4 regions of the Streptomyces sp. NPDC088707 genome follow, and region 1 is predicted to be linked to each of the others. Evidence: riboswitches for the same ligand, from Rfam matches in the RefSeq annotation. Region 1 holds a riboswitch; each other region holds the start of a gene.
What was found. Region 1 has a riboswitch for cobalamin ahead of ACIP84_RS18735 (cobalamin biosynthesis protein). Riboswitches for the same ligand answer to the same signal wherever they lie in the genome.
Positions count from the first base shown of each region.

Region 1 (5,542 bases):
GGCGTCGCCGTCGGTGCCGTCGGTGCCGTCGGTGCCGTTCGCGGCGGCGGGTGCGTCGGCGGCTTCGGGGGCCTGCCCGGCAGCGGGGGCCTGCTCGGCCCCCGGGACCTCGCAGCGCTCCTCGCGCAGTTCCTCGACGCGCTGGCCGAGGAGGTCGAGCAGGGCGGGGACGAGGACCGGGCCCTGGGAGAGCTGAAGCAGCGACAGGACCTGCGGAAGGGCCTCGACGACCTCGGCGACGGCGCTCGGCTCGACCCCCTCGGGGGCCGGGTGCACCAGGGACCAGGCGTCGAAGAGGGCGACCCAGCCGCGCAGTACGGCGGAGTCGTCACGGTCCCAGGCGTGCAGCCGCCAGCCGGGGCGGGCGGTGTCGCCGTGGAGCTCGACGAGGCCGGCGAGTCGGGCGCGGTCCCAGCCGGCCCTGATCTGGCCGGGCGTCAGGTCGAGTGCGGCGGCGGCCCGTTCCTGGGCGGGAACGGCTCCGGGGCCGCTGCCGGGTGTCGCTGTGGCGCCGCGCTCGACGGCCGCCCAGCGGGCGATCCGTACGGCGTCGGCGAGGACGTGCCGGGCCTGACGGGCCAGCTCCGCACGGGGCGGAGTGCCCTCGGGCGGCCGCGGCGCCGGCCTGGTGCGCCGGGTCGTCACGGCCCGTCGGGCAGTGGCCAGCGCCCGCGGGCGGACGAGTCGGAGTCTGGAGTTGCGCGCCAATGGTTCATCGGGCTTTCGAGACGTCACGGGGGCAGTCTTCCCGCTGACGGCCCGAAAGCCCAATCGGAATCGGCCGCGCCGTCCCCCGCGCCGTCCGCCGGGCCCTAGAGGAGCGGGGTGAGGAAGCGGCGCAGGGCCTCCTCGTAGCGGACCGGGTCGGCGTTCCACATCGCCGCGTGCGGGGCGTGCCGGACGGCCTGGAGGGTGACCAGATCGGGGCGGCGGGCCGCGAGTTCGACGGATCGCCCCCAGGGGGCGATGGTGTCGTCGGGGCCGTGGAAGAGGAGCACGGGAACGCGCAGCGCTCCCGGCGCGGAGGCCTCCTCGAGGAGGTCGCCGTGCTGTCCGGTCCTGCCCTGGGCGGCGCGGACGGCGAGCGGGAGCAGGGGCGCGGGGACGTGGTGGGCCGCCGCGAGGTTGCGGAGGGTGGCCTCCCAGTCCAGCACGGGCGAGTCGAGGACGACTCCGCTGATCCGGTCGCGCACCCCCGACTCGGCGGCGGCGCGCAGGGCCATCGAGGCCCCTGTCCCCCAGCCGTGCAGCACGACCTTCGAGGCGCCCCGGTGGACGGCGCAGCGGATGGCGGCGTCGACGTCGCGCCACTCGGAGTCGCCGAGGTGGGCGAGGCCGTCCGGAGAGGCGGGTGCTCCCTCGTCGCCCCGGTAGGCGGGGACGAGGACGGGGATCTTGCGGCGGTTGAAGAAGGGGACGACGTTCAGCGGGTGCTCGCGGGTGGTGCCGAGGCCGTGCAGGGCGATCACCCAGGTGGTGCGGGGCGCGGCCACCAGCCAGGCCGGCAGGGGCCCGAGCTCGCCGGGGATCTCGACGTCCTCGTGGGCGAGCCCGAGGGCGCTGATCGGCGTGCCGATGTGCAGCTGGGGGGTGAGGCGGACGCGGGAGCCGGGGCCGAGCACCCCGCGCTCGACGCGTTCCAGGCGCCGGACGACGGTGTCCGCGGTGTGCGGGACCCGGTCGAGGACCGGGCCGACGACGGCGTGCTGTCCGTGCCCCTCCACGCCGTAGGTACCGGGGCGCAGCGAGGCGAGGCTGCGGGTGAGCGTGATCCGTCCGGGGCCCGTGGCGTGCACGGTGAGTTTGGGATCCCCCGGCAGGGGGCGTCCGGACGGCGCCCTGAGGGCGACGTCGCTGGCGTACCGGCCGGCCGCGAACGCGGCCGCGCCGACACCGAGCAGAGTGGTGACGGCCGCTGCCGTCGCTGTAGCCGGGCGCACGCTCCCAGTCTCGGCAGGGTGGGGGCGGACTGCCACCGGTGGGACCCGGACGGCTCCGGGAAGGGGGCGGGAGGAGGGGTGCGGGACGGGGGCTCCGCGCACGGGCCCGTCGACCTCCGGGACCCTCCGGGGAGTGACATGGGTCTCGTCCGCGGGGTCCCCCGGTCGGATGGTTCCGTCCAGGGACCGGAACGGTGTGGTGGAGGAGGAACCGGGGCAGGTCGCATGTGCCCGGTGATGGGCCGGATTACCCGGGGTTGCGGGGTGACCGCATCGTGGACAGTTCGGGGGCCGGAACCGTAACCGGAATCCCTCGACGCCGATTTGGGACACCACAGCGCCCTACCTAGTTCACCTTCCGTTCACCCTGGTTGCTTACGTTCGTCCAGCCACTGACGTCAAACGATTGCCTGGGTAAATGGAACACATCACGCTGCTGCTCGCCATTGTGGTCGTGACAGCTCTCGTGTTCGATTTCACGAACGGTTTCCACGACACCGCGAACGCGATGGCCACGACCATCTCGACCGGTGCTCTCAAGCCGAAGACGGCGGTGGCCATGTCCGCCGTGCTGAACCTCGTCGGCGCGTTCCTGTCCGTGGAGGTCGCCAAGACGATCTCCGGCGGGATCATCAACGAAGAAGGCATTCGTACAGAGGTGATCTTCGCGGCGCTCGTCGGCGCCATCCTCTGGAATCTCCTGACCTGGCTGCTCGGACTTCCGTCCAGCTCCTCCCACGCCCTCTTCGGCGGCCTCATCGGCGCCGCGGTCATGTCGGCCGGCTGGTCGGCCGTGAACGGCCCGACCATCGTCACCAAGGTCCTCATCCCGGCCGTCGCCGCGCCGCTCGTCGCCGGCCTCGCCGCGATGGCCGCCACCAAGCTGACGTACAGGATCAAGGCCAACCCCGAGGCGAAGGCCACGGCCAAGGGCTACCGGGCCGGCCAGATCGCCTCCGCCGGTCTCGTCTCCCTCGCCCACGGCACCAACGACGCGCAGAAGACGATGGGCATCATCACCCTCGCCCTGGTCACCCAGGGTGTCGTCGCCCCCGGCTCGAACCCTCCGCTGTGGGTCATCGTCTCCGCCGGTGTCGCCATCGCGCTCGGCACGTACCTCGGCGGCTGGCGCATCATCCGCACCATGGGCAAGGGCCTCACCGACCTCCAGCCGCAGCAGGGCTTCGCCGCCCAGACCAGCGCCGCGACGGTCATCCTCGCCTCCTCGCACCTGGGCTTCTCGCTCTCCACCACCCAGTCCTGCTCGGGTGCCGTGATGGGCGCCGGTCTCGGCCGCAAGGGCGGCGTCGTCCGCTGGTCGACCGCCACCCGGATGTTCGTCGCCTGGGGTCTGACCCTGCCCGCCGCGGCCGTGGTCGGCGCCGGTGCCGAGTTCCTCACCAAGCAGGGCCCCTGGGGCATCGCCGCCGTCGCGGTCCTGCTGGTCGCCGGCTCGGGCGTCATCTGGTCCCTCTCCCGCCGCAAGCCGGTCGACCACAACAACGTCACCGCCGACGACCTGGACGCCGAGCCCGCGGGCATCGTGACCACCGCCATGGCGGCCGTCACCCCGCCGCCGGCCGCCGGTTCCGTCGCCGCCGTCGCGGACGAGGACCTCAAGACGACCATCCCCGCGCCGGCCCCCACCGACCCGACCGCTCCCCCGGCCCCCGCCGCCGCGGTCTAAGGAACTCACGACATGAAGATCGACTGGGCAGCTCTCGGCTCCGTCTTCGGAGTCAGCCTCGTGGCGACCGTCGCCCTCGTAGGCCTCTTCACCCTCGGCATCGTCGGGCTCACCAAGCAGGAGGAGGCCGCCGCCCGCGGAGGCTCCGCCGCTCCGGCCCGCGCCGCCGCGTACGCCTGCTTCGCCCTGTGCGCGGCAGCCGTCGCGTACGGCATCTACCTGATCGTCGTCTGACGGTCCGAGCGTGACCGGCGGGGCGGTCCGCACCTTCGGGTGCGGACCGCCCCGCCGTCGTGTCTGTGGCGCTTCGCACAGTGACTCGCTGCAGGTCAAGGGTGAGTTGACGGCTGTTCTCGGGCCGTGGTGGACTGCCGAGGCCATTACGGCGGCAGCAGAGGAAGTCCGGTGCGAATCCGGCGCGGTCCCGCCACTGTGACCGGATCCGAGGGGTCCGGGAGTCAGGAACTCTCGCCGCCGGTCACGTCGATCCAGGGCGCGGACCCTGAGTGAGGACATGCGCCATGCCCGGCCGCAGCAGAACCAGCCGCCTCGCCCCGGACGGATTCGCGTACGGAGCGGCCGCGGGTCTCGCCGTCGACCTGCTCATCGGCGATCCCCGCCGCGGACATCCCGTCGCCGCGTTCGGCCGGGCGGCCGCCGCGGTCGAGAACCGCCTCCACCACGACCACCGCGGCTGGGGCGCCCTGCACACCGTCGTCTGCGCCGGCTCCACCGTCGCCCTCGGAGCGCTCGCCGCCCGGGCCGTACGGAACCGTCCGGCCGCCGCCGTCGCCCTGACCGCCGCCTCCGTGTGGGCCGTCGTCGGCGGTACGACCCTGGGGCGGGAGGCCCGCGCGATCGGCGGCGCGCTCGCCGCCGGGGACCTGGACGTCGCCCGGGAGCGGCTGCCGCATCTGTGCGGGCGCGACCCGCAGTCCCTGGACGGACCCGCGATGGCCCGCGCGGTCGTCGAATCGGTCGCCGAGAACACCTCCGACGCCGTGGTCGGCGCCCTGTTCTGGGGCGCGGTCGCGGGCGTACCGGGCCTCGTCGGCTTCCGGGCCGTCAACACCCTGGACGCGATGGTCGGCCACAAGTCGCCGCGCCACCGCCGCTTCGGCTGGGCCTCGGCCCGGCTCGACGACGTGGCAGGCTGGCCCGGGGCGCGGCTGACGGCCGTCCTCGCGACCGTCGCCGGCGGCAACCCGCGCGGTGCGCTGAACGCCTGGCGGGCCGACGCGGCGAAGCACCCCAGCCCCAACGCGGGCCCCGTCGAGGCCTCCTTCGCGGGCGCCCTCGGCATACGTCTCGGGGGCACCCTGTCGTACGGCGGCCGGGTCGAGCACCGGCCGGTGCTCAACGGGGAGGGCCGGGCCGTCGAGGTGACCGACATCGACCGGGCCGTACGCCTGTCGCGCCGGGTCACCGGACTCACTCTGGCCGCCTGTGTGGGCGGCCGGCTGATCATCGGCGCCCTGGCCGCGTCGACCCGGAAGCGGAGGAACGCATGAGGGGTGGGGGACTGCTCGTCGCCGGAACCACGTCCGACGCCGGCAAGAGCGTCGTGACGGCCGGCATCTGCCGCTGGCTGGTCCGCAAGGGGCTGAAGGTGGCGCCGTTCAAGGGGCAGAACATGTCCCTCAACTCCTTCGTCACGAGGGAGGGGGCCGAGATCGGGCGCGCCCAGGCCATGCAGGCGCAGGCGGCGCGGGTGGAACCCACCGCGCTGATGAACCCCGTCCTGCTCAAGCCCGGCAGCGACCGGTCAAGCCAGGTCGTCCTGATGGGCAGGCCGGTCGGTGAACTGAGTGCTCGTGGCTACCACGGGGGGCGGCAGAAGGAGCTCTTCGAGCCGGTCCTCGCGTGCCTGGAGGAGCTGCGGAGCACGTACGACGCCGTGATCTGCGAGGGGGCC
Region 1 is NZ_JBIVLV010000005.1:503,230-508,771, reverse strand. It holds gene ACIP84_RS18755 (hypothetical protein) at 1-735, opposite strand, end outside; gene ACIP84_RS18750 (hypothetical protein) at 813-1,940, opposite strand; gene ACIP84_RS18745 (anion permease) at 2,359-3,627, shown strand; gene ACIP84_RS18740 (hypothetical protein) at 3,640-3,861, shown strand; cobalamin riboswitch at 3,983-4,115, shown strand; gene ACIP84_RS18735 (cobalamin biosynthesis protein) at 4,149-5,138, shown strand; gene ACIP84_RS18730 (cobyric acid synthase) at 5,135-5,542, shown strand, end outside.

Region 2 (5,542 bases), on a different contig from region 1:
CGAGCGGGCGGGCGAGGGTGAGGAGGGCGGCGACGCCGACGGCGAGGACGGCGGCGGGCAGGACCAGGGTGTCCCAGCGGGCGCTGCCGAGGCCTCCGAGGGACCAGTACATGGCCTCCTGGAACTGCTCGGGGCGTCCGGCGACGACCAGGAGCAGGGTGGCGAGGGCGGACAGGATGTAGGAGACGGCGACACCGGCGAGGACGAGCCGGGTGCTGGTCAGGGTGCCGCCGCGGCGGGCGAGCCCGTAGACGAGGACGAGGGCGAGCAGGGCTCCCGCGAAGGCGCCGGCGGGCAGGGCGAGCGTGGTGGTGATGCCGCCCACGAGGCCCGCTCCCCCGCCGGCGACCAGGACGAGGACGGCTCCGGCGGAGGCGCCGGAGGAGATCCCGAGGAGGAAGGGGTCGGCGAGCCGGTTGCGGACGAGGGCCTGGAGGACGGCGCCGACGACGGCGAGCCCGGCGCCGACGACCGCGCCGAGCAGCACCCGGGGCAGCCGTACGTCGAGGACGATCGTGCGGTACGGGGAGGGGTCGGGGGCGCGTCCGGTGAGGGCGTCGAGGACCTGGCCGGGCGGGATGCGGACGGAGCCGAGGGCGAGCGAGGCGAGGGCCGCGGCGGCGAGGGCGACGACGAGTCCGGCGACGACGACCGCGTACCGCAGCGGCCCGCCCCGCGTCCGCGGGGGCGGACCCGATCGCCCGGCGCCGGCCCCTGCCGACGGGGCGGACCGGGCGGGCGGCACGGGCCGCGCGGAGCCCGCGGCGCGGGTCTCCGGGCTCATCGGCCCGGGTGGAGCTGGGCCGCCAGCTTGTCGACGGCCGCGGGGACGCGGACGCCGAGGACGGTGTCGGAGAGCGGCATCACGGCGAACCGGCGGTTCCTGATCGCGGGGACGTCCTTGAGGGCCGGGTCGTCGATCAGCCGCTTCTTCTTCTGTTCGACGGTGGTGGAGCCGTAGTCGTAGATGACGACGACCTCGGGCTTGCGGGCGACGACCTGTTCCCAGGTGGCGTCGCCGAAGGCCTTGTCGAGGTCGGCGAAGACGTTCCGGCCTCCGGCGCGGCTGATGAGCTCGTTGCCGATGCCCTTGCCGCCGGCGGTGAAGGCGGTCTTGTCGCCGCTGTCGTAGACGAAGACGGAGACGGGCGCGGTGCCCTTGAGGCGCTTCTCGGTGGCGGCGACGGTGGTCCGCGCCTCCCGGACCCACTTCTCGGCCCGGTCGGGGACGCCGAACGTCCGGCCGATCTCGTCGACTTCGCGGTAGAGGTCGTCGACGGAGGGCGAACCGGACGGGCAGTACTCGGTGTTGAGCCGGGTGTCGATGCCGGCCCGCTTCAGGTCGTCGCGGCTGCGGCCGTCCTTGCTCGCGAAGGCGGAGGAGTAACCGCCGTAGACGAAGTCGGGGTTCGCGGCGAGCAGGGCCTCCTTGGAGGGGTACTCCTTCGCGAGGACGGGGACGGAGTCGTACGCCTTCTTGTAGGCGGGGAGGATCGCGTCGTCGAGGTAGGCGGTGCCGACGAGGGACTTCTCCAGGCCGAGGGCGAGCATGACCTCGGTGACGTGCTGGTTCATGGTGACCGCACGCTTCGGCGGGGCCTTGAAGGTCGTCTTCACGCCGCAGTTGGAGACGGTGTACGGGAATCCCGGGGCGGTCTTGGCGGCGGGGGTCTCCGTCGCGGGGGCCGAGCAGGCGGCGAGCAGCGGGAGCAGTGCGGCGGCGGACAGCAGGGGCGCCAGGGGCAGCCGGGTGCGGCGGGGCCAGGACATGACGGAACGTGCCTCCTCCGGGGATTTCCACGTCCCCGATCGGTGGTGAGAAGGCGGCAGGTCAGTTCCTGGCTTCCGTCTCCCGGAGGAGGCGGTCACAGTGGCGGGACCGTGCCGGATTCGCACCGGCTTCCTGGGTCCTGCCGCCCGTAGGTCCCCGTCAGTGTCTCAGGCGTCGTACTCCTCGACGACCTTGACCTCTTCCTCGGTCACGACGCCCTCGACGATGGTGAAGGAGCGGAACTGGAAGGGGCCGGCGCCGTCGCTGTCCGCGGTGGAGACGAGGACGTAGTGGGCCTGGGGCTCGTTGGCGTACGAGATGTCCGTGCGGGACGGGTAGGCCTCGGTCGCGGTGTGCGAGTGGTAGACGATGACGGGCTCCTCGTCCCGGTCGTCCATCTCGCGGTAGAGCTTGAGCAGGTCCGCGGAGTCGAACTCGTAGAAGGTGGGCGAGCGGGCCGCGTTGAGCATCGGGATGAACCGCTCGGGGCGGCCGGTGCCGGCCGGGCCCGCGACCACGCCGCAGGCCTCGTCGGGGTGGTCCGCGCGCGAGTGTTTCACGATCTGGTCGTACAGGGCCCGGGTGATGGTCAGCATGCCGACAGGATAAGCCGACGGGCCGTTCCGTACCGGGGAGTGGTACGGAACGGCCCGTATGCCGAGACGATCGTGGTCAGGGCCCTTGGGGGACGGCCCGGGGCGATCGTCCGTGGGGTCCGGTCAGGACCGCTTGGCGAAGGCGGCGCCCTCGGGGTTGCGGGACTTCAGGACCAGGTAGGAGACACCGAGGATGAGGCCCCAGACGGGGGCGGCGTACAGCGAGACCCGGGCGCCCTCGTCGATGCCCATCATCACGATGACCATGCCGATGAAGAGGAGCGCGAACCAGCTGGTGTACGGGGCTCCCGGGGCCTTGAAGGTGGACTCGGGGAGCTCGCCGCGGTTGGCCTTGGCCCGGTAGCGGATCTGGCAGACCAGGATCATGATCCAGGCCCACATGCCGGAGATGGTGGCGAAGGAGACGACGTACTCGAAGGCCTTGCCCGGGGCGACGTAGTTGATCCAGACGCCGACCAGCATCAGCGAGGCCGAGAAGGTCAGGCCGAGCAGCGGGGTGCCGCTCTTGGTGAGCTTGGTGAAGACCTTCGGGCCCTGGCCGTTGAGCGCGAGGTCGCGCAGCATGCGGCCGGTGGAGTACATGCCCGAGTTGCAGGAGGACAGGGCGGCGGTCAGCACCACGAAGTTGACGATGGCGGCGCCGACGCCGAGGCCCATCTTCTCGAAGGCGGCGACGAACGGGGAGACGCCCGGCTGGAACTCGGTCCACGGGACGACCGACAGGATCATGATCAGCGCGCCGACGTAGAAGACGGCGATGCGCCACGGCACGGTGTTGATGGCCTTGGGCAGGACGGTCTTCGGGTCCTTGGACTCGCCGGCGGTGACGCCGACCAGCTCGACCGCGAGGAACGCGAACATGACGATCTGCAGGGTCATCAGCGTGTTGCCGATGCCGGTGGGGAAGAAGCCGCCCTGGTCCCACAGGTGGGTCACGGAGGCGGTGTCGCCGGCGTCGGAGAAGCCGATGGTGAGGATGCCGGCGCAGATCAGGATCATGCCGATGATGGCGGTGACCTTGACCATGGAGAACCAGAACTCCAGCTCACCGAAGAGCTTCACGGAGATCAGGTTGGCGCCGTAGAGGACGAACGTGAAGACCAGCGCGGAGATCCACTGCGGGATGTCCCACCAGTACGTCATATAGGTGGCCGCGGCGGTGACTTCGGTGATGCCGGTGACGACCCAGAAGAGCCAGTACGTCCAGCCGGTCACGAAGCCCCAGAACGGGCCGACGAACTCCCGTGCGTACTCCGCGAAGGAGCCGGACACGGGGCGGTACATGAGGAGCTCGCCGAGGGCGCGCATGATGAAGAAGATGACCAGGCCCGCGATGGCGTACGCGAGGATCAGGCTGGGCCCCGCCTTGGCGATGGCCTTGCCGGCGCCGAGGAAGAGGCCGGTACCGATGGCACCGCCGATCGCGATCATCTGGATCTGCCGGGCGCCGAGGCCACGCTGGTAGCCCTCGCCGCCGTCCACGGCCCCGTCGGTGCCGTCGTGCTGCTTGTCGACCTGCACAGAGGTCATGGTGGTGCGCCTTTCTCCATGCTGATCCGCGCGACTGCGAGTGCGTCTGCCGCGGATCAGATCCTGATCCCCCCGGATGTGGATGGAGTGCCACCGGCGGTCAGCCGGTCGAAGCGCCCTCGGGAACAGGGGTGGCGTCCCCGAGCGGTCGTGAAGATTTATCACGGGCTGACGCGTGATCGAGGGAGTTGCGTGTGGTGCACGCCACAGAAACCGGCAGGCGAAAGGGATTCAAGATGCCAAAGCGGACGCTCTGATAACGCATTCGTTATCCGGATTTGAGCGTCCGCTGAGCGAACACCCCGTCACGGAGGGGTGTCCGGAGGGGGATCGGTCAGGACATCAGGGTCTCGACGAGGGACTCCTGGAGAGCCCCCAGCCAGAGGTACGCCATCACCATCGGCTTGCGCGGGTCGGAGTCCGGCAGCCGGTACAGCTGCTCCCCCTCCTCGTCGGTGACCTCCAGGCGGGTGCCGATGGTCAGCCGGAGGTCGTTGAGCGCGCCGAGCCAGGCACGGGCCTCGTCCGGGGTCAGCTTCAGGACGGCGCCACCCTCGCCCGCCGCGTCGGCGGAGAGCGCGTCGAGGGCGCGGACGACGACGAGGGCGTCCTCGCGCTTGCGGGCCCGCAGGTCGTTCTCGGTGAAGCGGCGGAAGTCGGAGGCGGCCGCCCGCAGCTCCTCGCTGTCGTCCCCGTACGCGTCGGGGAAGAGGCGCTTGAGCGCGGGGTCGGACGGCGGCTTGCTGGGACCCTCGGCGAAGAGCGCGGCCAGCGGGTCGGCGTCCTGGGCGGGCTCGTCGCCCGGCCCGATCAGCTCCATGAGCTGGACGGCGAGGGAGCGGAGGATGGAGATCTCGACGTCGTCGAGGGCGACGGCCGCGCCGCCGCCGGGCAGGTTCTCGAAGCGGCCGGCCATCAGCCGCGGTCCTGGGTGAGGGTCGCCCAGAGGCCGTAGCCGTGCATCGCCTGCACGTCGCGCTCCATCTCCTCGCGGGTGCCGCTGGAGACCACCGCGCGGCCCTTGTGGTGCACGTCGAGCATCAGCTTGTGCGCCTTGTCCTTGGAGTAGCCGAAGTACGCCTGGAAGACGTAGGTCACGTAGCTCATCAGGTTGACCGGATCGTTGTGCACGAGGGTCACCCACGGCACGTCGGGTTCGACGACCGCGGAGACCTCCTCGGCCGATTCCGTACGTTCGATCTCAATAGGCGCGACGCTCACTCACCCCATGCTGCCACCCCGGAGGGCCCGTCGCACAAACGGGTCACCCGCCCGTCACCCGCTCGCGCCACTATTCGTCACTCTGACGATTTCTGCGCTAGCATCGCTGACATGAACGCTGCGGACCTTGGGCTGCCGGTGGACGTGCCGTCGACCGCGCTCTTCACCGATCAGTACGAGCTGACCATGCTCCAGGCCGCCCTCCGGGGCGGCACCGCCGACCGACGCTCGGTCTTCGAGGTCTTCACCCGGCGACTGCCCGAGGGCCGGCGCTACGGCGTCCTCGCGGGCGTCGGCCGGGTCCTCGACGCCGTCGAGAACTTCCGGTTCGACCCCGCCGTCCTGGGCTTCCTGCGCGAGCACGGCATCGTCGACGAGCCGACCCTCGAATGGCTCGCCCGCT
Region 2 is NZ_JBIVLV010000006.1:433,739-439,280, forward strand. It holds gene ACIP84_RS20965 (FecCD family ABC transporter permease) at 1-784, opposite strand, end outside; gene ACIP84_RS20970 (ABC transporter substrate-binding protein) at 781-1,770, opposite strand; cobalamin riboswitch at 1,812-1,946, opposite strand; gene ACIP84_RS20975 (M67 family metallopeptidase) at 1,939-2,367, opposite strand; gene ACIP84_RS20980 (amino acid permease) at 2,491-3,918, opposite strand; gene ACIP84_RS20985 (DUF2017 domain-containing protein) at 4,253-4,834, opposite strand; gene clpS (ATP-dependent Clp protease adapter ClpS) at 4,834-5,139, opposite strand; gene ACIP84_RS20995 (nicotinate phosphoribosyltransferase) at 5,251-5,542, shown strand, end outside.
Region 2: another riboswitch for cobalamin. It lies ahead of ACIP84_RS20970 (ABC transporter substrate-binding protein); the one in region 1 lies ahead of ACIP84_RS18735 (cobalamin biosynthesis protein).

Region 3 (5,542 bases), on a different contig from region 1:
AGGCTCTCGTCCTGTTCGAAATCGCGGCCGCGCAGCCCGATGCGGTGCAGCACCGTCTCGAAGTCCGCCTTGAGGTAGACCATGAGGTCGGGAGCCTTGCGGTAGGGCAGGCCGTCGATCTCGCGCATCATCTCGTCGAGCAGCCCCTCGTACACCCGCATCTCGAGAGAGCTGATCCGTCCCAGGTCGTGATTGACCTTGGCGAAGTACCAGTCCTCGTAGATGGACCGGTCGAGGACGTTGTCCCCCCTCTTGTACGCCTCCTTGATCGCGGCGAACCGCGTCTGGAGGAAGTACAGCTGGAGGAGGAAGGGGTACCGCTTCGCCTGGATCTCCTCCGGGCTCGCCGTGTAGAAGAGCGGCAGGATCGGGTTGTCCTCCACGCTCTCGTAGAAGACGTCGCTGCCCAGCTCCTTGGCGATCAGCTCGGCCACGCTCGTCTTGCCGATTCCGATCATGCCGCCGACGCAGATCACGGACATACCTCACTTCTCCCTGGGGGTCTTCTCTAGCGTGGGCGGGTGAGCCGGGTGAGCTGGGAAACCCGCACCGATGAGACGCACGCCGGCGGTCACCCGATTCCCTGGGATCTTTGTGATCAGCGTCATGTGGTCCCGTCCGGGCCGGGGCCCCGGGGGGCCGCCGACCTGGACCGGCCTGACGGTTCCGCGGCCGCCGCGCGCAGCGACGAGCCGCGGCCCCGAGGCCGCCCTGAATTTTAGATGACGAACGCGGCCCGGGTGGGCCGGACCGCGGGCGCCCGCCTCACCGCCCCCGACGCGGGCGGCGACCCCGGTGGGCTACGGCGTGAGCCAGCTGCGCAGGAGCCTGCTCACGGCGGGCATCGTCACGTATGTCATGAGTACGTTGAACACGCAGGCGATGATCGCGCTGCTGAGCAGCAGGGGGAGTCCGGTGAGCCGGGGGACGAGGAGGAGGCTTCCCAGGACCGAGATCGGGTAGATCGCCAGGGTCGCGCCGATCGCCATCTTCCAGCGGGGCGGGGCAGGCCGTGTCGAGCCCGGCTTGGCGAACCAGGTCTCCATGCCGGTCAGCGTGCGTCGGGCGATCTCCGTGTGGTGATGGCCCTCGCAGTCGGCGAACCAGGCCGCCCGCTCGGGAGACTCCTGCCAGGCCCGGCACGCCGCCTCGTCCCGGAAGCGGTGGACGAGGAACCACGGGGCGTCGCCGCCGGAGGAGCGGAACAGGCCGTGGCCGAGATGACCCGGGAAGGCGGCCGCGCTGTCGAGGATGCCCCGGGCCCACAGCTCGAAGGCCGCTTCGTGGCCGGGCTCCACCCGGCGGGCTATGAGGAGGGTCACCTCGCCCGTGTCGGCGGGGACGGTGGCGTGCTCAAGGCTGATCGCGGTCATGGGAACTCCATCTGATCTCACCGCGCCCGGCCGTACTCTACGCGTGGACCGCCGGGGGTGACGCTCGGCACCCTCCGCGGGGGACCGTGGAGAGCGCTCCAGGCGCGTACGCCGTGACCGGCGACGTCAGTCGCTCCCGGGCTTGACCGGGCCGTGCGCCCAGGCGTGAGATCGCCTCCCCGCGCGCTGTTCGGGCCCGGCGTCAGGGCACCGTTCGTCATGGCAGTCGACCCTGCCGGCGCACGACCCTCCCCGACTCGCCGCGCCGGGGGGACCTCGGCCCCGGCCCCGGGCCCGGGCCGGGCGCCGTCGGCGTCCGGCCCGGGCCCACGGGATCAGGAGCTCCCGGAGGCCAGTTCGGCGCGCACCTCACGGGCGGCCGCGACCAGGTTCTCCAGGGAGGCGCGGGTCTCGCGCCAGCCACGGGTCTTCAGACCGCAGTCGGGGTTGACCCACAGACGCTCGGCGGGGATGGCCTCAAGTCCCTTGCGCAGCAGGGCGGCGGCTTCCCCGACGCTGGGGACGCGCGGGGAGTGGATGTCCCAGACGCCGGGGCCGGCCTCGCGCGGGTAGCCGTGCGCGGCGAGTTCGTCGGCGACCTGCATGTGGGAGCGGGCCGCCTCCAGGCTGACGACGTCGGCGTCGAGGTCGTCGATGGCCCGGACGATGTCGCCGAACTCGGCGTAGCACATGTGGGTGTGGATCTGGGTGTCCGGCCGCACGCCGCCGGTGGCGAGGCGGAAGGACCCGGTCGCCCAGGCCAGGTAGGCGGCGTGCTCGGCGGCTCGCAGCGGCAGCGTCTCGCGCAGCGCCGGTTCGTCGACCTGGATCACCGAGGTCCCGGCCGCTTCCAGGTCGGTCACCTCGTCGCGCAGGGCGAGGGCCACCTGCCGCGCGGTCTCCCCGAGCGGCTGGTCGTCCCGTACGAAGGACCAGGCGAGCATGGTCACCGGACCGGTCAGCATGCCCTTGACCGGCTTCGAGGTCTGCGCCTGGGCGTACGTCGTCCAGCGCACGGTCATCGGTTCGGGGCGGGAGATGTCCCCGGCCAGGACCGGGGGCCGGACGTAGCGGGTGCCGTACGACTGGACCCAGCCGTGCTCGGTGGCGAGGTAGCCGGTGAGCTGCTCGGCGAAGTACTGCACCATGTCGTTGCGCTCGGGCTCGCCGTGCACCAGGACGTCGATCCCCGTCTTCTCCTGGAAGGAGAGGACCTCGCGGATCTCGTCCTTGATCCGCTCCTCGTAGCCTGCGGCGTCGATCCGGCCGGCCCGCAGGTCGGCCCGTGCGACGCGCAGCTCGCTCGTCTGCGGGAACGAGCCGATGGTCGTCGTCGGCAGCAGCGGAAGGCCGAGCTGGGCCCGCTGGGCCACGCTCCGCACCGCGTACGACTGCGAGCGCCGCCCGTCGGCGTCGGTGACGGCGGCGGCACGGGCCCGTACGGCGGGGTCCCGGGTGAGGGCGGACCCGGAACGGGACGCCAGGTCGGCCCGGTTCGCGGCGAGTTCGGCCGCGATGGCGTCCGTACCCAGGGCGAGCCCGCGCGCCAGGACGGCGATCTCCGCGGTCTTCTGCCGGGCGAAGGCGAGCCAGCGGGCGATCTGCGGATCGATGCCCCGCTCGGCGGCGGCGTCGAGCGGCACGTGCAGGAGGGAGCAGGAGGCGGCGACGTCCACCCGGTCGGCGAGCCCGAGGAGCGTACCGAGGGTTCCGAGGGACTTGCGGTAGTCGTCGATCCAGACGTTGCGTCCATTGACGACGCCCGCCACCAGGCGCTTGCCGGGCAGCCCGCCGACGCCGGCGAGGTCCTCCAGGTTGGCGGCGCCCGATTCCGTGAAGTCGAGGGCGAGCCCTTCGACCGGTGCCTTGGCCAGCACGCCCAGGGCGTCCCCGAGCCGCCCGAAGTAGGAGGCGACGAGCAGCTGGGGACGGTCGGTGGCGCCGCCCAGCGCTCGGTAGGCACGGGCGGCGGCGTCGAGCTCGGCCGGGGTCCGGTCCTGGACCAGCGCCGGCTCGTCCAGCTGCACCCACTCGGCTCCGGCGGCGCGGAGATCGGCGAGCACCTCCGCGTACACCGGCAGCAGCCGGTCCAGCAGGGTCAGCGGCTCGAAGTCCGGGGCCACGCCCCGCGCGGGCTTGGCGAGCAGCAGGTAGGTGACGGGGCCCACGAGCACCGGGCGGGCGGCATGGCCGAGCGCGAGGGCCTCCTTCAGTTCGGCGACCTGCTTGCCGGAGTCGGCGGTGAAGACGGTGTCGGGCCCGAGCTCGGGCACCAGGTAGTGGTAGTTGGTGTCGAACCACTTGGTCATCTCCAGCGGCGCGACGTCCTCGGTGCCGCGGGCCATCGCGAAGTACCCGTCGAGCGCGTCCGCCTCGACGGCCGCACGGTGCCGGTCGGGGATCGCGCCGACCATCACGCTGGTGTCCAGGACGTGGTCGTAGGACGAGAAGTCACCGGTCGGCACCTCGTGGAGGCCGGCCTCGGTCAGCTCCCGCCAGTTCGACCTGCGCAGCTCGGCCGCGGTCTCCCGGAGCGTGCCGGCGTCGACACGGCCCTTCCAGTACCCCTCGACGGCCTTCTTCAGTTCACGGTTCTCCCCCTGGCGGGGGTACCCGTACACGGTGGCTCGTGCTGGCGCGGGCTTCGGTGTCACGGAACTCTCCTTCGCGAGATGTGTCCTGAGCGCCCCGGAGACGGGACGCGGACGCGAAGGAACGGACAGACCGGCGGACCACGACGCGGAAGTGCCGCACGTGCCGCTCGATATGCGCGCCGACCCGCCCACGAGGTCACCGGGATCTCCGCACGCGGAATCGTCCGCGCGCGGGCAACGGGCAGGTCTTCGGACTCGCGGGCACGCTCTCCGGATGCGACCGGAGGGCACCTACTGGCCGTCGCTTCCCAGGACCGTTGTCCGGTCCCAGTGCGTATGACGGCGGTCGTTCCCGCTCACCGCTGCGGGGCAGTCCCGGATTCCCACCGGGTTCCCTCTTACGACGCATCCCGCCTGGCGGACGGGGCGAACCAGCTGCACGGCCACCTTAGGCGGACGAACGCCCACCGCACACCCCTGACCGCATCGCGGAACGCGAAGGCCACACTTCGGCCACCACCGGGTCGGCCGGCGCGCGGACGGACGGGGGCCGGCGGCCCTCAGCGGTGGAGGTGCCGCTGCCAGTCCTGCGGGACGCGGCCGGCCGGTCCGGGGGCCGGCTGGTCGGCGGGGTGGCCGTCCGGCGGGGCGAGTGCGGGTCCCGCGTCGTACAGGTCGTCGGTGGCGTAGTTCCAGAACCAGCTCTCGCCCGGCTCGAAGCTCTGGACGAGGGGATGCCCGGTGGACTTCCAGTGCGCGGTGGCGTGCTGGGCGGGGGAGGAGTCGCAGCAGCCGATGTGGCCGCACTGGGCGCAGCGCCGCAGATGGAACCACCAGCCGCCCACCGAGTCGCAGTCCCCGCAGCCCGGCCCGCTGGGCGGAACGCTCGGGTCGATTCCCTCGATCTCGGTCATGCCTGCTCCTCGGGTGTGTCGGGTGTGTCGGTGGTGACGCCGGTGCGGGCGGGGGAGTCGGATCCGGTCTCCGCCCCGGGATCCGGCTCGGACTCCGCCGCGGGGGCGGTCAGCGGCAGCAGTACCTGGAACCGGGTGTCGCCCGGTACGGACTCGACCTGAAGGCTTCCGTGGTGCTTGCTCACCACGATCCGCCAGGAGATGTCGAGGCCGAGCCCTGTGCCCTCGCCGACCGGCTTTGTCGTGAAGAAGGGGTCGAAGATGCGGCTGCGGATCTCCTCGGGGACGCCGGGGCCCGTGTCGCGGAACTCCACGAGCAGCCGGTCGCCCTCCCGGGCCGTACGGACCGTCAGGGTGCCGTCGCCGCCGTCGCTCCCGATCGCGGACACCGCGTTGTCGATGAGGTTGGTCCACACCTGGTTCAGCTCCGCCGGGTAGGCGGGCACCTCGGGGAGGGAGCGGTCGTAGTCCTTGACGACGCGCACCCGGTCGCCGATCTTGCCGGACAGCATCAGGAGCGTGCTGTCGAGGAGCTCGTGGACGTCGACCTCGCGGTGCGGGGCGCGGTCGAGCTGGGCGTACTGCTTGGCGGCGTCCACCAGATGGGAGATGCGGTTGGTGGAGTCGTCGATCTCGTCCATCAACAGCTCTGTCTCGACGG
Region 3 is NZ_JBIVLV010000002.1:335,919-341,460, forward strand. It holds gene ACIP84_RS08950 (deoxynucleoside kinase) at 1-482, opposite strand, end outside; gene ACIP84_RS08955 (antibiotic biosynthesis monooxygenase) at 801-1,373, opposite strand; gene metE (5-methyltetrahydropteroyltriglutamate--homocysteine S-methyltransferase) at 1,709-4,027, opposite strand; cobalamin riboswitch at 4,190-4,418, opposite strand; gene ACIP84_RS08965 (UBP-type zinc finger domain-containing protein) at 4,528-4,881, opposite strand; gene ACIP84_RS08970 (ATP-binding protein) at 4,878-5,542, opposite strand, start outside.
Region 3: another riboswitch for cobalamin. It lies ahead of metE (5-methyltetrahydropteroyltriglutamate--homocysteine S-methyltransferase); the one in region 1 lies ahead of ACIP84_RS18735 (cobalamin biosynthesis protein).

Region 4 (5,542 bases), on a different contig from region 1:
GGGACGCGCCCGTGGCCGGGAAGGTCGCGCTGGTGTCCGGCGGCGGCTCCGGGCACGAACCGTTGCACGGGGGCTTCGTGGGGCCCGGGATGCTGGCGGCGGCCTGTCCCGGGGAGGTGTTCACCTCACCGGTCCCCGATCAGATGGTGCGGGCCGCGGCCGCCGTCGACAGTGGCGCCGGGGTGTTGTTCGTCGTCAAGAACTACACCGGTGACGTGCTGAACTTCGAGATGGCCGCGGAGCTCGCCGAGGACGAGGGCATCCAGGTCGCCAAGGTCCTGGTCGACGACGACGTCGCCGTCACGGACAGCCTCTACACGGCCGGCCGGCGCGGGACCGGCGGCACGCTCTTCGTCGAGAAGATCGCGGGCGCCGCCGCCGAGGAGGGCGCACCCCTGGAGCGGGTGGAGGCGATCGCCCGCCGGGTCAACGAGCGCTGCCGTTCCTTCGGCGTCGCCCTGAGCGCGTGCACGACGCCCGCCAAGGGCAGCCCCACCTTCGACCTCCCCGAGGGGGAACTGGAGTTGGGCATCGGCATCCACGGCGAACCGGGACGCGAGCGGCGTCCGATGATGACCTCCCGCGAGATCGCGGACTTCGCCGTCGACGCCGTCGTGGAGGACCTCCGCCCGTCCGGTCCCGTCATCGCCCTGGTGAACGGGATGGGCGCCACCCCGCTCCTCGAGCTGTACGGGTTCAACGCCGAGGTGCAGCGCGTCCTGGGCGAGCGGAGTGTGCCGGTGGCCAGGACCCTCGTCGGGAACTACGTGACCTCGCTCGACATGGCCGGCTGTTCCGTGACCCTGTGCGAGGTTGACGAGGAGCTCCTGCGCCTCTGGGACGCGCCCGTGGAGACGCCCGCGCTGCGCTGGGGCCGGTGAGACGAGCGAGGGAAGAGGAGACCGACATGACGCAGACCTTCGACGCCGACTTCCTCGTGCGCTGGCTGGCCGCCGTGGCCGAGGCCGTCGACCGGGAGGCGGACCGGCTCACCGAACTCGACTCGGCCATCGGCGACGCCGACCACGGCGCCAATCTCAGGCGCGGCTTCGCCGCCGTGACCGAGACCCTGGCCAAGGACCCGCCGGCAACGCCCGGCGCGGTGCTCACCGCCGCCGGGCGGCATCTGATCTCCACCGTGGGCGGCGCTTCGGGGCCGCTGTACGGCACGCTGCTCCGCCGTACCGGCAAGACGCTCGGCGACGACGAGCGTGTCACCCGCGAGCAGTTGGCGGAGGCGCTCGGCTCCGGCGTGGCCGCCGTGTCCCAGCTGGGCGGCGCGCAGGTGGGCGACAAGACGATGCTCGACGCGCTCGTGCCGGCCGTGGAGGGGCTGCGGGACTCGTTCGGCGCGGCTCGCGCGGCGGCCGAGGAGGGCGCGCTCGCGACCGTACCCCTGCGGGCGCGCAAGGGCAGGGCCAGCTATCTGGGCGAGCGGTCGGTGGGGCACCAGGATCCCGGGGCCACGTCCTCGGCGCTGCTGTTCGCCGCGCTCGACGAGATCGCCCGTACGGAGACCGCGGACGCCGAGGAGACGTCATGAGCAGGGGGAACGGGACCGGCCCGGATGCGGTCGAACCCGGCACCGCCGGTTCCGGTTCCGGCGCCGGATCGGGTGGCGGTGCCGGTGCCGGTTCGGGTGCCGTCGGCATCGTGCTCGTCTCGCACAGCGCCGCCGTCGCGACCGCCGTGGCCGAGCTGGCCCGGGGGCTCGCGGGCGGCGGTGACCTCGCCCCGATCCGTCCGGCCGGCGGGACTCCCGACGGTGGTCTCGGAACGAGTTCCGAGCTGATCTTGGAAGCGGCGAAGGCCGTCGACCGGGGCGCCGGTGTGGCGGTCCTCGTCGATCTGGGAAGCGCGGTGCTCACCGTGAAGGCCCTCCTCGCCGAGGGCGACGAACTGCCCGAGGGTGCCCGGCTCGTCGACGCGCCGTTCGTCGAGGGCACGGTCGCCGCCCTGGTCACGGCGAGCGCCGGCGGGGACCTCGACGCCGTGGCGGCGGCCGCGTCGGAGGCGTACGCCTACCGCAAGGAGTGAGGGCGCGGGACGCTCCTCGCGGCGCTCACGGCGGCGGTCGTCGTGGCGCCCGGTGCCCTCGCGGCCCTCGTGCGCCACGGCAGGAACAGCCAGGCGGCGGGAATCCGGGGGATCCACGGCCCCGCCCACGGGACCCGGCAAGCGCCCACATTGTGATGTACCTGGTCAACGCACTAATGTCGCAGGGCCTTGGTGTACGGGAAACCGGTGCAGTACCGGTGCGGCCCTCGCCACTGTGATCGGGAGGTCCGGCTCCACCCCCGCGGGAAACGCCCTCGGGGAAGCCACTGGACCACGTCGGGAGACCGTCGTGGTGTGGGAAGGCGGAGTCGGGCGGAATGACCGTCAGCCAGGAGACCGGCCAGGGTGCGTTGTCCATCCACGAGGTGCTGGAGAGGGTCTCCCAACCATGCATATAGCCGAGGGGTATCTGCCCCCTGTGCACGCGGCCGCCTGGGGCGTCGCGTCCGCGCCGTTCGTCGTCCACGGGGTCCGCGCGCTGACCCGCGAGGTGCGGTCGAATCCTGAGTCCACCCTGTTGCTCGGCGCCGCCGGCGCCTTCACGTTCGTCCTGTCGGCACTCAAGTTGCCCTCGGTGACCGGTAGCTGCTCGCACCCGACCGGTACAGGTCTGGGCGCCATCCTGTTCCGGCCGCCGATCATGGCGGTCCTGGGGACGATCACCCTGCTCTTCCAGGCCCTGCTGCTCGCCCACGGCGGCCTGACCACGCTCGGCGCGAACGTCTTCTCGATGGCGATCGTCGGACCCTGGGCCGGGTACGGGGCCTTCGTTCTGCTGCGCCGGTTCGGCGCGCCGCTGATGGTCGCCGTCTTCTTCGGCGCGTTCGTCGCCGACCTGTCCACGTACTGCGTGACCAGCGTCCAGCTGGCGCTCGCCTTCCCCGACCCGGGCAGCGGCATCCCCGGCGCACTCGCCAAGTTCGGCGGGATCTTCGCCGTCACGCAGATTCCGCTCGCGGTCAGCGAGGGCCTGCTGACCGTGCTCGTGATGCGCCTGCTCACCCAGTCCAGCAAGGGCGACCTGGTCCGGCTCGGTGTCCTCGCCGGACGCACGTCGGAGCGCCGCGAGGAGGCGACCGCGCGATGAGCCGGAACACGAAGATCAACGCCCTGCTGCTGCTCGTCGTCGCGGCGCTCGCGGTCCTGCCGCTCGCGCTGGGGCTCGGGGACCACAAGGAGGAACCCTTCGCGGGGGCCGACGCGGAGGCCGAGACGGCGATCTCGGAACTCCAGCCCGACTACGAGCCGTGGTTCAGCCCGCTCTACGAGCCGCCCTCCGGTGAGATCGAGTCGGCGCTGTTCGCCCTGCAGGCGGCCCTCGGCGCCGGTGTCCTGGCGTACTACTTCGGCCTGCGGCGTGGCCGCCGACAGGGGGCGGCGCGGGCGGAGACGGCCGGGCCGGCCGATACCGACGCCGATGCCGATGCCGATGCCTCGACTGCGGTCCCGACCGCGAGCGCGACCGCGGACCACGCGGGCGGCTCCGGTGGCGGGTCCGTCGGCGGGCCGGGCGCGTAGCCGCCGATGCTGCCGATCGACGCGGCGGCGCACAGCAGTCGCTGGCGCCGCCGCCATCCCGCCGAGAAGGCGCTTCTCGGCTTCGGTCTCACCCTGTGCGCGGTCGGTCTGCCGCCGTGGCCGGGCGCGGTGCTCGTCGCGGCGGCCACGCTCACGGTGCTGCTCGGTCCGGCCGGTGTGCCGGGCCGGGCGCTGTGGCGCGCGTTCCGGATCCCGCTCGGGTTCTGTGTCACGGGCGCGATTCCGCTGCTCTTCGAGGTGGGCAGCGCCCGGGGGCTCGTGGCCCTCGCGCCGGACGGTCCGACGCACGCGGGCGAGTTGCTGCTGCGGACCGCCTCAGCCTCGCTCGGGGTGCTGCTCTTCGCGTTCACGACGCCGGTGTCCGACGTCCTGCCCCGGCTGGTAGGGGCCGGGGTGCCGGCGCCGGTGGTGGACGTGGCGCTGGTGATGTACCGGATCATCTTCCTGCTGCTCGACGCGATGTCCAAGATCCGGCAGGCGCAGGCGGCCCGGCTCGGGCACACCACGCGGGCCGCGACCTGGCGTTCCCTCGCGGGCCTCGGTGCGACCACCTTCGTCCGGGCCTTCGACCGGGCGCAGCGCCTGCAGTCGGGGCTCGCCGGGCGCGGGTACGACGGGACGCTGCGGGTCCTGGTGCCCGCGTGTGCGCTGTCCCGCCCGTTCCTCGCGGCGACGGGCGCGCTGCTCGCCGGACTCGTCGCCCTCACCCTCGTACTGGAAAGGCTCCTTCCGTGACGTCTCCGACCCCTGTCGTGGAACTGGTGCACGCCGGCTTCGCCTACGAGGACGGGCCCCCGGTCCTGTCCGGCGTGGACTTCGCCGTCGCGGAGGGGCGGGCGGTCGCGCTGCTCGGGCGCAACGGCAGCGGCAAGACGACGCTGCTGCGCCTGCTCAGCGGCGGGCTGCGGTGCGTGAGCGGCTCGCTCCGCCTGGACGGTACGGAGGTGGCGTACGACCGGAAGGGACTGACCCGGCTGCGGACGACCGTGCAGCTGGTGGTGCAGGATCCCGACGACCAGCTGTTCGCCGCGTCGGTGGAGCAGGACGTGTCGTTCGGTCCGATGAACCTGGGACTGCCCGAGGAGGAGGTCCGGCGACGGGTCCGCGAGGCCCTGGAGGCGCTGGACATCACGGCGCTCGCCGACCGGCCGACGCATCTGCTCTCGTACGGGCAGCGCAAGCGGGCGGCGATCGCGGGCGCGGTGGCGATGCGCCCCCGGGTCCTGATCATGGACGAGCCGACGGCCGGTCTCGATCCGCACGGGCAGGAGCGGCTGCTCGACGCGCTCCAGCGGCTGCGGGAGGCCGGTACGACGGTGCTGATGGCCACGCACGACGTTGATCTGGCGTTGCGCTGGGCGGACGAGGCGGCGGTGCTCGCCCCGTCGGGGCTGCGGACCGGGCCGGTCGCGGAGCTCCTCGCGGACGACGCGCTGCTCGACGAGGCCCGGCTGCGCCGCCCCTGGGGTACGGCGGTGGCCCGGCTGCTCCGTACCCACGGCCTGCTGGCGGAGGGGGCGACCGAGCCGCGGACGCCGGAGGAGCTGGACGCGTGGCTCGGTGCGGCGGCGGCTCCGTTCGGTACCGAGTAGCTCGGAGCGGGCGGCCACCGGAAGCTACCGAGTAGTAGACATCACGTCCCGAATCTTCTGCAACTAGTTGCACAAAGGGAGGGGGTCCCCTAGAACTGAGGGCGACGATCCTGCGCGAGGAGGCGCCCGCATGACCCCGTACCCGCACCTGCTGAGCCCGCTCGACCTCGGGTTCACCACCCTGCCCAACCGGGTGATCATGGGATCGATGCACGTCGGCCTCGAGGAGACCGAGCACGGCTTCGAGCGCATGGCCGCCTTCTACGCCGAGCGGGCCCGCGGTGGCGTGGGCCTCATCGTCACCGGTGGCATCGCGCCCAACGACGCCGGCCGTCCCTGGGACGGCGGCGCAA
Region 4 is NZ_JBIVLV010000002.1:513,885-519,426, reverse strand. It holds gene dhaK (dihydroxyacetone kinase subunit DhaK) at 1-881, shown strand, start outside; gene dhaL (dihydroxyacetone kinase subunit DhaL) at 908-1,543, shown strand; gene ACIP84_RS09670 (PTS-dependent dihydroxyacetone kinase phosphotransferase subunit DhaM) at 1,540-2,037, shown strand; cobalamin riboswitch at 2,183-2,418, shown strand; gene ACIP84_RS09665 (energy-coupling factor ABC transporter permease) at 2,447-3,145, shown strand; gene ACIP84_RS09660 (energy-coupling factor ABC transporter substrate-binding protein) at 3,142-3,576, shown strand; gene cbiQ (cobalt ECF transporter T component CbiQ) at 3,583-4,332, shown strand; gene ACIP84_RS09650 (energy-coupling factor ABC transporter ATP-binding protein) at 4,329-5,189, shown strand; gene ACIP84_RS09645 (FAD-dependent oxidoreductase) at 5,320-5,542, shown strand, end outside.
Region 4: another riboswitch for cobalamin. It lies ahead of ACIP84_RS09665 (energy-coupling factor ABC transporter permease); the one in region 1 lies ahead of ACIP84_RS18735 (cobalamin biosynthesis protein).